Regions from separate parts of the Burkholderia sp. AW49-1 genome, predicted to be linked through region 1. Evidence: riboswitches for the same ligand, from Rfam matches in the RefSeq annotation. Region 1 holds a riboswitch; the other holds the start of a gene.
What was found. A riboswitch is a leader RNA that binds a small molecule or an ion and turns the genes downstream of it on or off. The one in region 1 is predicted to bind thiamine pyrophosphate.
Positions count from the first base shown of each region.

Region 2: linked by a shared signal. The riboswitch ahead of thiC (phosphomethylpyrimidine synthase ThiC) and the one ahead of ACV22W_RS24320 (FAD-dependent oxidoreductase) in region 1 are both predicted to bind thiamine pyrophosphate.

Region 1 is NZ_JBSAXF010000019.1:33,893-39,310, forward strand. Features, by position in the region: gene ACV22W_RS24310 (thiazole synthase) at 1-262, opposite strand, end outside; gene thiS (sulfur carrier protein ThiS) at 302-499, opposite strand; gene ACV22W_RS24320 (FAD-dependent oxidoreductase) at 532-1,668, opposite strand; TPP riboswitch at 1,903-2,026, opposite strand; gene ACV22W_RS24325 (ABC transporter ATP-binding protein/permease) at 2,296-4,065, shown strand; gene thpR (RNA 2',3'-cyclic phosphodiesterase) at 4,133-4,681, opposite strand; gene ACV22W_RS24335 (alanine/glycine:cation symporter family protein) at 4,678-5,418, opposite strand, start outside.
Region 2 is NZ_JBSAXF010000016.1:45,799-51,216, forward strand. Features, by position in the region: gene ACV22W_RS22595 (molybdopterin-dependent oxidoreductase) at 1-212, opposite strand, end outside; gene ACV22W_RS22600 (cytochrome b/b6 domain-containing protein) at 242-874, opposite strand; gene ACV22W_RS22605 (pentapeptide MXKDX repeat protein) at 963-1,214, opposite strand; TPP riboswitch at 1,485-1,601, shown strand; gene thiC (phosphomethylpyrimidine synthase ThiC) at 1,726-3,657, shown strand; gene ACV22W_RS22615 (glycine zipper 2TM domain-containing protein) at 3,915-4,130, shown strand; gene ACV22W_RS22620 (hypothetical protein) at 4,340-4,588, shown strand; gene ACV22W_RS22625 (DMT family transporter) at 4,750-5,418, shown strand, end outside.

The DNA.
Region 1 (5,418 bases):
CCGCTTCGGCGACGGTCTGGCAGCCGGCCGTGTTCGGCAGCAGCGGCACCGCGTGACGCTTGAGCAGATCGAAGAAGCCGGCCTCGGCCGTGCCGCCGGTCATCTGGCGGCGTAGCGCGACCGTCACCATCCCGGGGCGCGACGCGGCGATCGAATCGGACAGCGACTGCAGCGACGGGTAGCGCGACGTGCCGAGCAGCACGCGGCTTGCGAAGGTTTCGCCGTACAGCGTCAGCGCGTCGGCGGAAGTGAGGGACGTCATGTCGTTTTCCTGGAAGAGCGGGGGGCGAACCGGCGGCGCTCAGCCGCCCGCGACGGGGTGCACGACGTCGAGCTTGTCGCCCGTCGCGAGCGCGCGCGCCGCATGCTGCGTGCGCGCGACGAAATTGCCGTTCAGCGCGACCGCGTACGGCGGACGCGCGCCGTACGCGGCGAGCGCGTCGGCCACCGTCGCGCCGTCGGGTAGCGTCAGCGTCTGTTGGTTGATCTGGATATCCATGAGGCTTGATCGAATTCGGTCGGCGGCGCGCGTCAGGCCGGCTGGCGCGCGTCGTCGCGGTGATGAAGGAGCGTCGGCCAGCGCGCGGCATCGCGCCACGCCACGAACGCGTCGGCATCGGCGAATGCACCGCCGAGCGCGGCTTGCGCGAACGCGACCGCCGCATGCGCGACTTCCGGCGCGATCATGAAGCCGTGCCGGTACAGGCCGTTGACGGCCAGCGTCGTCGCGCCGTCCCAGATCACCGCCGGGCGGTGATCGGGCAACGTCGGGCGACATTGCGCGTTCAGTTCGAGGATGCGCGCCTCGCCGAATGCCGGGTGCACGGAAAACGCCGCGCTCAGCAGCTCGAGCGCCGAGCGCACGCTGACGGGCGACATGTCCTCGCCCTCCACTTCGGTCGCGCCGATCACGTACAGGTCGTCCTGTTTCGGCGCGATGTACAGCGGATAGCGCGGATGCAGCAGGCGCACGGGCCGCGTGAGCCCGATGCCCGGCGCGCGCACGCGCGCGACTTCGCCGCGGATGCCGCGCAGCGAGGGCAGCGCGGATTTCGCGCCGAGCCCGCGACAATCGATCGTGAAATGCGCGTCGGGCCGGTTCGCGTCGTCGATCGTCGCGTGCCAGTGCAGCTCGACGCCGCGTTGCGCGAGGCCCGCCGCGAGTGCGCGCAGCGCCTGCCGGTTGTCGAGCTGCCCCTCGCGCGGCAGCATCAGGCCGCGCGGGAAGCGCCCCGCGAGCGCGGGCTCGGCCGCGTCGACCTGCGCGCCGGCAAGCGCGACGAAGCCACCGTCGAACAACTCGGCCGGTGCGTTCGCGCGCACGCGTCGCTCGAACAGCGGTGCCTCGGCGCGATCGGCCTGATGCCAGACGACGAGCGTGCCGTCTTGCTGGAAAAACACCGGTTCGGGCAGTTCCGCGAGCCATTGCGGCCAGCGCGCGAGCGATGCCGCGCCGAGCTCTGTGATCAACAGCTCGGCGCTCGCCGCCTCGGCGAGCGGCGCGAGCATCGCGGCCGCGACCCACGCGGCCGACTGCTCGCCGTCCGGGCCGCCGCGCTCGTACAGCGCGACGCGATGCCCGTCGCCCGCAAGCCGCCACGCGATCAGACGGCCGACGAGGCCGCCGCCGAGTACCGCGAAATCGGGCCGGGAAGCGTGGAGGTTCATCGCGCGCCCTCCCCGCAGATCGCGCGGGCGCGTGCGACGAACGTTGGCGCGCGCACACCGTCCCGTGCGGACGCACGCGACAGCGGATCGGGAACAGCGCAAAAGACTGAAGATTGAGCGGTCATCATTCCTTCCGTAACGCGCGACGCGCGTACCCAAAAGGACGAAACCGGCAGCAAAGGCCGGCCGGGCGGGACTCGGGCGCTGACCATGTGGGATGGCAGCCAGCGCGGCCCGGCGGGATCAGAAACTTCCCTCGCCGGTATTACCCGGATCGGGTGCGAAGGGTCTTTCTCAGCCTCGCCGCGTCGCCCGGAACTGTCCGTCGGCCGCGCTCGAAGCACCCCTGTTTCGTCGTCGGCCATTAGACCATAAAAGCGGAAAGCGCCGCAAACTGTCCCCCATGCGGCAAATTCGCCGTCGTGCCGCGCCGCTCTGGCACAATGCCCGCAGGCCGGCCGCGCGAGCGGCCGGTTGCCGCGTCACCGCCGGCCTTAAGTGCCGTTTAAGACGCCCGGGTCACCATCCGGACGCCCGCCGTCAGTCGGCACCCCGTCCCGGCATGCCGTATCGCGGCGCGCGTCCGGCCCCGCCCGGCACGCGCGCCGGCTACTCATCAGGAAGCACATGACCCAATCGATCGATCCCGTCCGCTCCGCCTCCGACGCGCCGCAGGACGAGCGCCCGGTATCCGCGTGGAGCCTCATCAAACCCTACTGGGTGTCGTCCGAATGGAAAATCGCGTGGGGGCTGCTGGTCACGATCATCGCGATCAATCTCTGCGTGGTCTGGATCAACGTCAAGCTGAACAAGTGGAACGCGCAGTTCTACAACGCGCTGCAGTCGAAGGACGTCCACGATTTCCCGAACCTGCTGATGCAGTTCTCCGCGCTCGCGTTCGGCTTCATCATCCTCGCGGTGTACGGCCGCTACCTGCGCCAGATGCTCGGGTTCCGCTGGCGCCAGTGGCTCACCGACCGCTTTCTCGGCCAGTGGCTCGGCGATCGCGCGTTCTACCGGATCGAACGCGACCGCCTCGCCGACAACCCGGACCAGCGGATCACCGACGACCTCCAGTCGTTCGCGACGACGACGCTCGCGCTGTCGCTCGATCTGCTGTCGACGGTCGTCACGCTCGTGTCGTTCATCACGATCCTGTGGTCGCTCGCCGGCGCGCTGACGTTCTCGCTCGGCGCGACGCCGATCACGATCCCCGGCTACATGGTGTGGGCGGCCGCGCTGTACGCGGTGGTCGGCTCGCTGATCATCCAGAAGGTCGGCCACCCGCTCGTGTCGATCAACTACCAGCAGCAGCGTGTCGAGGCCGACTTCCGCTTCGGGCTGATCCGCGTGCGCGAGAACGCCGAGCAGATCGCGTTCTACGACGGCGAGAAAACCGAGACCATCAACGCGCAGAGCCTGTTCACGCGCATTCGCGACAACTGGTGGCGCGTGATGAAGTACACGAAGCGCCTCACGTTCGTGCTGAGCTTCTACGGGCAGATCGCGATCATCTTCCCGCTCGTCGTCGCGGCGCCGCGCTATTTCGCGGGCGCGTTCTCGTTCGGCGTGCTGATGCAGATCTCGTCGGCGTTCGGCACCGTCAGCGATTCGTTCTCGTGGTTCATCAACAGTTACTCGACCCTGGTCGAATGGCGCGCCACCGTCAACCGTCTGCGTGAATTCAAGCGTGTGATGGGCACGTCGCACCTGAAGGAAAGCCTGTCGCCCGCGACCGAGCACGGCGGCATCAACCTGCACTACGTCGATGCCGCGAAGCTGTCGACGTCGTCGCTGAAACTCGCGCTGCCGAACGGCAACGCGCTCGCGAACATCGGCAACGTGACGATCGAACCCGGCTCGCGCTGGCTCGTGGTCGGCAAGTCGGGTTCCGGCAAGAGCACGTTCATGCGCGCGCTCGCGGGCCTGTGGCCGTTCGGTGACGGCGCGATCGACGCGCCGGTCGGCGCCCGGATGATGTTCGTGCCGCAAACCAGCTACCTGCCGATCGGCACGCTGAAGGCCGCGCTCACCTATCCGGCCGCGCCCGACGCGTTCACCGACGACGCGTGCCGCGACGCGCTGCGTGCGTGCCGCCTGGAAGACTACGTCGGGCGCCTCGACGAGACCGGCCACTGGACGCGCGTGCTGTCGCCGGGCGAACAGCAGCGTCTAGCCGGCGCGCGCGTGCTGCTGCACAAGCCCGACTTCCTGTTCCTCGACGAAGCGACGAGCGCGCTCGACGCCGACAACGAAGCGCGGCTCTATCACCTGCTCGCCGAACGGCTGCCGAAAGCCGCGATCGTCAGCATCGCGCATCGCGAATCGCTGGCCGCGTTCCACGTCGGCACGATCAACGTCGAACGCGTGAACGACAGCGACAAGGTCGCCGCGTAACCGAAGCAAAAAGGCCGACGCATACCGCGCCGGCCTTGCTCTCTTCCTCGCCCCACCCGCCTTCCCGCTACGCCCGCCCGACCGGCACCGACACGATCGGCACATGCGACACGCCGTCGTGCGACGGCCGGCTTTCAAATAACGTCAGCGCGACGAAACGCAGCGCGACCGGCCGCCCGGTCGCGCCGCCGTGCGCGGGCTGCCCGTCCGCGTCGCGCGGCAGCCGCGCGAGCGTGACGTGCGGCCTGAACGGCCGGCGGTCCGCCGGCACGCCCAGTTCGAGCAGCAGCGCGCACAAGTCGGCATTCAGCGCAGTACAGGCGGGATCGGGTGCGAGTTCCGCGACGATCAGTCTCGCGCGCGGCAGGCTCGGCCACCACGCAATCCGCTCGACCGGCTGCATCGGCAGCGCATGCGCGGCCGCGAGCGCCGGCAGGCGTGCGGCCAGCGCATCGCAACGCGCGCGTTCGATCGCGCCGATGAACGCGAGCGTCACGTGCAGTTGCGCGGGCAGCGTGCGCCGCGCGCCCCGGGTGACCGGCAGCGCGTGCAGCGCGTCGCGCGATGCCGCATCGGGCATCAGCGCGACGAACGCACGGAGCCGGTCGCCGTTCATGACTCGCGCACCGCCACACGCGCTTCGGCCACCGCATCGGCCGACACCGGCCGCTGCGGCAGCGGACCGTGCTCGCCCCACACGTCGGGCGGCAGCACGCGCGCGAGCTCGGGAATCGTGTTGCGCGTAAACACCGGATCGGCAATGCCCTGCGCGCGCTGGCGGCGATAGTCGCGCCACGCGGCATGCGCATACTTGCCGAGCGCGAGGATCGCGACCAGATTGATGATCGCCATCAGCCCCATGCTCGTATCGGCCATCGCCCATACGAGCGGCAGTTGCCCGACGCTGCCGAACATCACCATGCCGAGCACCGCGATGCGGAACAGCGGCAGCACGCCGCGCCGCTTCGTGATGAAGTCGACGTTGCCTTCCGCGTATGCGTAATTGCCGATCACCGACGAGTACGCGAAGAAGAAGATCGCAACGGCCATGTAGATGCCGCCCCAGTCGCCGACGTGGCTCGCGATCGCACGCTGCGTGAGCGCCGCGCCCTCCATGCCGGTGCCGAGTTCGTACTGGCCCGACAGCAGGATCACGAACGCGGTCGCGCTGCAGATCACGATCGTGTCGACGAACACGCCGAGCATCTGGATCAGCCCCTGCACGACCGGATGCCGCACGCTCGCAGTCGCGGCCGCGTTCGGCGCGCTGCCCATGCCGGCCTCGTTCGAGAACAACCCGCGCTTCACGCCCATCGCGACCGCCTGGCTGACCGCGTAGCCGGTCAGGCCGCC
Region 2 (5,418 bases), on a different contig from region 1:
TTCATGCGCGACACCTTCTCGAGGAACGCGTTGACCGATGCGTCGTCCTGCAGCGTGCAGCCGGTCAGCATCGTCAGGCCGCCGAGCGTCAGCACGCGCCGGTTGAAGAGGCGCCGCGACGGCATTTCGAGTTCGCGGCGCACGTCGAGCTCGAGCGACTTGCGGTCGAGCGTCCAGCCCGGCCGCCCGCGATTGTTTCCGGATTCCGACATGATGAGTTCCTTCGCTCGCGGCGTGCGGGTCAGCGGCCGCGCAGCATCGCGAGCAGCGAGCGCGGCACCAGCAGCGCCATCGCGACGTGTACGACGAAAAACGCGACGAGCAGCGACATCGCCCAGAAGTGCACGACGCGCGCATCGTCGTAACCGCCGAACAGCGCGCGCAGCAGCGGAAACTGCACGGACTTCCAGATCGTGAGCCCCGACAGCACCAGCACGATCAGATCGACGATCGCCGTCAGGTACGCGGCACGCTGCACCGCGTTGTAGACGCTCAGGTCGTCGTGCGACAACCGGCCGCCCAGCGCCGCGCGCACGTCGCGCCATATCGACGCCGGCGTGACCGGCAGCATCTTTTGCGCGAGGCGGCCCGTCGCGATCGACATCGCGAGGTAGAACAGCCCGTTGCCGACCAGCAGCCACATCGCCGCGAAATGCCATTGGAGCGCGCCGCCCAGCCAGCCGCCGAGCGTGATGCCGTGCGTGAACGTGAACGGCGGATAGATCGGCGACGCATCGTAGATGCGCCAGCCGGACAGTGCCATCAGGATCGCCGCGAGCGCGTTGAGCCAGTGGCTCACGCGTACCCACAACGGATGAATCTTGCGCGCGGGCGGCGTGGCAGCCGTGCGCCCGGCAGCGGGAACGGTTTGCATGATGAAGACTCCCGGAACGTAGCGGCGGTGCGCGATGCGCGGGCGGCCTCGTGTACCGCATGCGCCGGCCGCGCCCCGCCCGCGTCGGTCAGTTCGACGGCGCCATCTTGTCGCCCGACATCGACTTGCCCATCGCGTCGTGCGACATCGCGTCCTTCTTCATCGCGTGCTTCTTCATGGCGCCCTTCTTCATCGCGCCGTCCTTCGCCATCGCGTCGTGGCCCATCGCATCCTTCGACATCGACGTGCCCTCCTTCGACATCGCGTCGTTCTGCGCATACGCGCCCGTTGCGGCCATGGCGAAACCGGCGACACAGGCTGCGATCAGTACTTTTTTCATGACATCTCTCCGAAACATGGGTTTGAGGAGCCGAATAGACGGAGGACGTCGCGGGATATGACAGTCGTTTCGAGATTTTTTTTTCAGGGACCGCCGAAACCGCTGCAATGCTGCGCCGCGCCGTCACTGTCAGCCAGGCCGCAGGGCCGTGCGGCGGTGTCATGCATCGCGGCTTGCGTGGCGGGCGCACCGCCCGCATTGCTGCAACTGCACCGCGACCACCGGTCCGCCACCGGTTGAAACCGCCGCGAAGCCAGTGTATTGTGTGCGCTGCTAACGCGGGGGTCCTGCAATGCGTTCGGTCAAACAACCGGCATTGCGGGTGAGAAATACCCTTTGAACCTGATCTGGATAATGCCAGCGCAGGGAAGCGTACGGATTTCGCCGCCATCCTTCTGACGAAATCCGCCGCCTCACCAAGCCTCGTCTCCTGCTTAGCTCGAGCCCCACATTCGTCAAGGGCTCCGGGCAAGCGCCGTGGCGCCTGTCCGGCGCTCACACAGGAGATTGCATGAACGCCAATCCGAAGTTTCTGTCCGCGGACGCCCACGTCGACGCCGCCGCCGTCGCCCCGCTGCCCAATTCGCGAAAGGTTTATGTAACCGGCTCGCAGCCCGACATCCGCGTGCCGATGCGTGAAATCACGCAGGCCGACACCCCGACCGGCTTCGGCGGCGAAAAGAACCCGCCGATCTACGTGTACGACACGTCGGGCCCGTACACCGATCCGGACGCGAAGATCGACATCCGCGCCGGCCTGCCGGCACTGCGCCAGCGCTGGATCGAGGCGCGCGGCGACACCGAGGTGCTCGACGGCCTGTCGAGCCGGTACGGCCTCGAGCGCGCGGCCGACCCGGCCACCGCCGACCTGCGTTTCCCGGGCCTGCACCGCAACCCGCGCCGCGCGCAAGCCGGCAAGAACGTCACGCAGATGCACTACGCGCGCCAGGGCATCATCACGCCGGAAATGGAATACATCGCGATCCGCGAGAACCAGCGCCGCGCCGAGTACATCGAAAGCCTCAAGTCGAGCGGCCCGAACGGCGCGAAGCTCGCCGCGATGATGGGCCGCCAGCACCCGGGCCAGGCGTTCGGCGCCGCGGCCTTCGGCGCGAACCCACTCGCCGAGATCACCCCCGAGTTCGTGCGCGAGGAAGTCGCGCGCGGCCGCGCGATCATCCCCGCGAACATCAACCACCCGGAATCCGAGCCGATGATCATCGGCCGCAACTTCCTCGTGAAGATCAACGCGAACATCGGCAACTCGGCCGTCACGTCGTCGATCGGCGAGGAAGTCGACAAGATGACGTGGGCGATCCGCTGGGGCGGCGACACGGTGATGGACCTGTCGACCGGCAAGCACATCCATGAAACGCGCGAGTGGATCATCCGCAACAGCCCGGTGCCGATCGGCACGGTGCCGATCTACCAGGCGCTCGAAAAGGTCAACGGCAAGGCCGAGGACCTGACCTGGGAAATCTTCCGCGACACGCTGATCGAACAGGCCGAGCAAGGCGTCGACTACTTCACGATCCACGCGGGCGTGCGCCTGCAGTACGTGCCGCTCACCGCGAACCGGATGACGGGCATCGTGTCGCGCGGCGGCTCGATCATGGCCAAGTGGTGCCTCGCGCATCACAAGGAAAGCTTCCTGTACGAACACTTCGAAGAGATCTGCGAGATCATGAAGGCGTACGACGTGAGCTTCTCGCTCGGCGACGGCCTGCGTCCCGGCTCGATCTACGACGCGAACGACGAAGCGCAGCTCGGTGAACTGAAGACGCTCGGCGAGCTCACGCAAATCGCGTGGAAGCACGACGTGCAGGTGATGATCGAAGGCCCCGGCCACGTGCCGATGCAGTTGATCAAGGAAAACATGGATCTCCAGCTCGACTGGTGCAAGGAAGCGCCGTTCTACACGCTCGGGCCGCTGACCACCGACATCGCACCGGGCTACGACCACATCACGTCGGGCATCGGCGCCGCGATGATCGGCTGGTTCGGCACCGCGATGCTGTGCTACGTGACGCCGAAGGAGCACCTCGGGCTGCCGAACAAGGACGACGTGAAGGAAGGGATCATCACGTACAAGCTCGCCGCGCACGCGGCCGACCTGGCCAAGGGTCACCCCGGCGCGCAGGTGCGCGACAACGCGCTGTCGAAGGCGCGTTTCGAGTTCCGCTGGGAAGACCAGTTCAACATCGGCCTCGATCCGGACAAGGCGCGCGAATTCCACGACGAGACGCTGCCGAAGGATTCGGCGAAGGTCGCGCACTTCTGCTCGATGTGCGGCCCGCACTTCTGCTCGATGAAGATCACGCAGGACGTGCGCGAATTCGCGGCACAGCAGGGCGTGTCGGAAACCGAGGCGCTGAAGAAGGGGATGGAGGTCAAGGCAGTCGAGTTCGTGAAGACGGGCGCCGAGATCTATCACCGTCAGTAAGTCGGCAAGCGAACGCGGCGGTCCGCACGGACCGCTTCGCTTCCTCAAGCACGGCAGAAAGCCCGCTTTCGAGCGGGTTTTTTTGCATTCGCGCGCATGCCGTGTGCCTGCCGGCGCAAGCGAAACAATTGATTACGAAACCGCTCGAGCCTTAACAAGTCCTTACAGCAGCTCCACGGAGCGACGCGTAGATTGGATTCATGCGCGGCCGTCAGGCGGCCGCGCGACCTCCGTTCACTACCACAAGGACAGCGATCATGAACCATTCGATTCGGCGTTTTGGGGTATGCGCGCTGCTCGTCGCGACGGTGGCCAGCCTTTCGGCCTGCGATTCGATGACGCGGCGCCAGCGTGATACCGCGATCGGTGCGGGTGTCGGCGGCGTCGCCGGCGCGGCGATCGGCGGCAGCGCGCTGTCGACGCTGGGCGGCGCGGCGGCCGGCGGCATCATCGGCAACCAGGTCGGCAAATAAGCCGGCCGGCTTACCCGGCTGCCGCGCGACGCGCGGCAAGTTCCGGCCTGACGGCGTTTCCGCACCGCGGAAGCGCCGTTTTTCATATGCGGCGCCGCAACACGCCGCAGGGGCCCGGAAATGATCCGTTACCGTTTAGCGCACCTTGTCATCGCCGCGCGGCCTAAGCTTAAGCATCTGCCGATTGCCGGCTCCGCCGGAGAGACATCATGAACAGGACCCTCGTCGCCGCGGCGCTCGCGTGCACGACGCTCGCCGGCTGTTACTACCCTTACGGCTACTATCCGTCCGGCTATTACGCGGCGGCGCCGGTACAGCCGGCACCCGTCTATGTTGATCCGGGCCCCGCGTACTACTATCCGGCCCCCGCCTATGCCCCGGCCTGGGGCGGCTACTGGGGCCCCGCGGTATCGCTCAATTTCGGCTTCGGCGGACGCGGCGGCTGGCACCATCATTGAGCGACCGCGCGTGCCGTCCGGCCGCTGCGCGTCGGGGCGAGCGGATTTCCCGGTTCTTGCCGGTTCTTGCCGGTTCTTGTCATTTCATCCGATCGTGAAACGACGGCACGGGAACGCGGTGTAAGATCCTTCGCATCCCGTCCCCTCGCCCGCCACGCTCGATGTCGCCCAAGAACGCCTTTCTGCTGACCGTCCTCGCTGCCCTGTGGGGCGCGTCGTTCCTGTTTATCCGGATCGGCGTCGCCGACTTCGGTGTCGCGCCGCTGATGGCGCTGCGCGTGGGCATCGGCGCGCTGTTTCTCGCGGGCTTCGCGCTGACGCGCTTCAGGCCCGCCGAGCTCGGCGCGCAGCTGCGCCGTCGCGCGTGGCCGTTGTTCGTCGTTGGCGCGCTGAACTCGGGCATCCCGTTCTGCCTGTTCGCGTTCGCCGAACTGACGCTGTCGGCCGGCGTGACGTCGGTGATCAACGCGACGACGCCGCTGTGGGGCGCGCTCGTCGCCTATCTGTGGCTGAAGGACAAGCTGTCGCTGCCGCGCGCGATCGGCCTCGTGATCGGCTTTGCCGGCGTCCTCACGCTCGTGTGGGATCAGATCGCGAACGCGCGCGGCGGCACCGGCGCCAACGCGACCGCGCTCGCCGCCGCCGCCGCGCTCGGCGCGACGCTGCTGTACGGCATCGCGGCCAACTACACGAAGCGCACGCTCAGCGGCGTCGATCCGCTCGTCAACGCGACCGGCAGCATGATCGGCTCGACCGTGCTGCTGGCGCCGTTCGCGATCGCGACCTGGCCCGCCGCGGCCGTCAGCGCGCATGCGTGGGGCGCCGTGCTC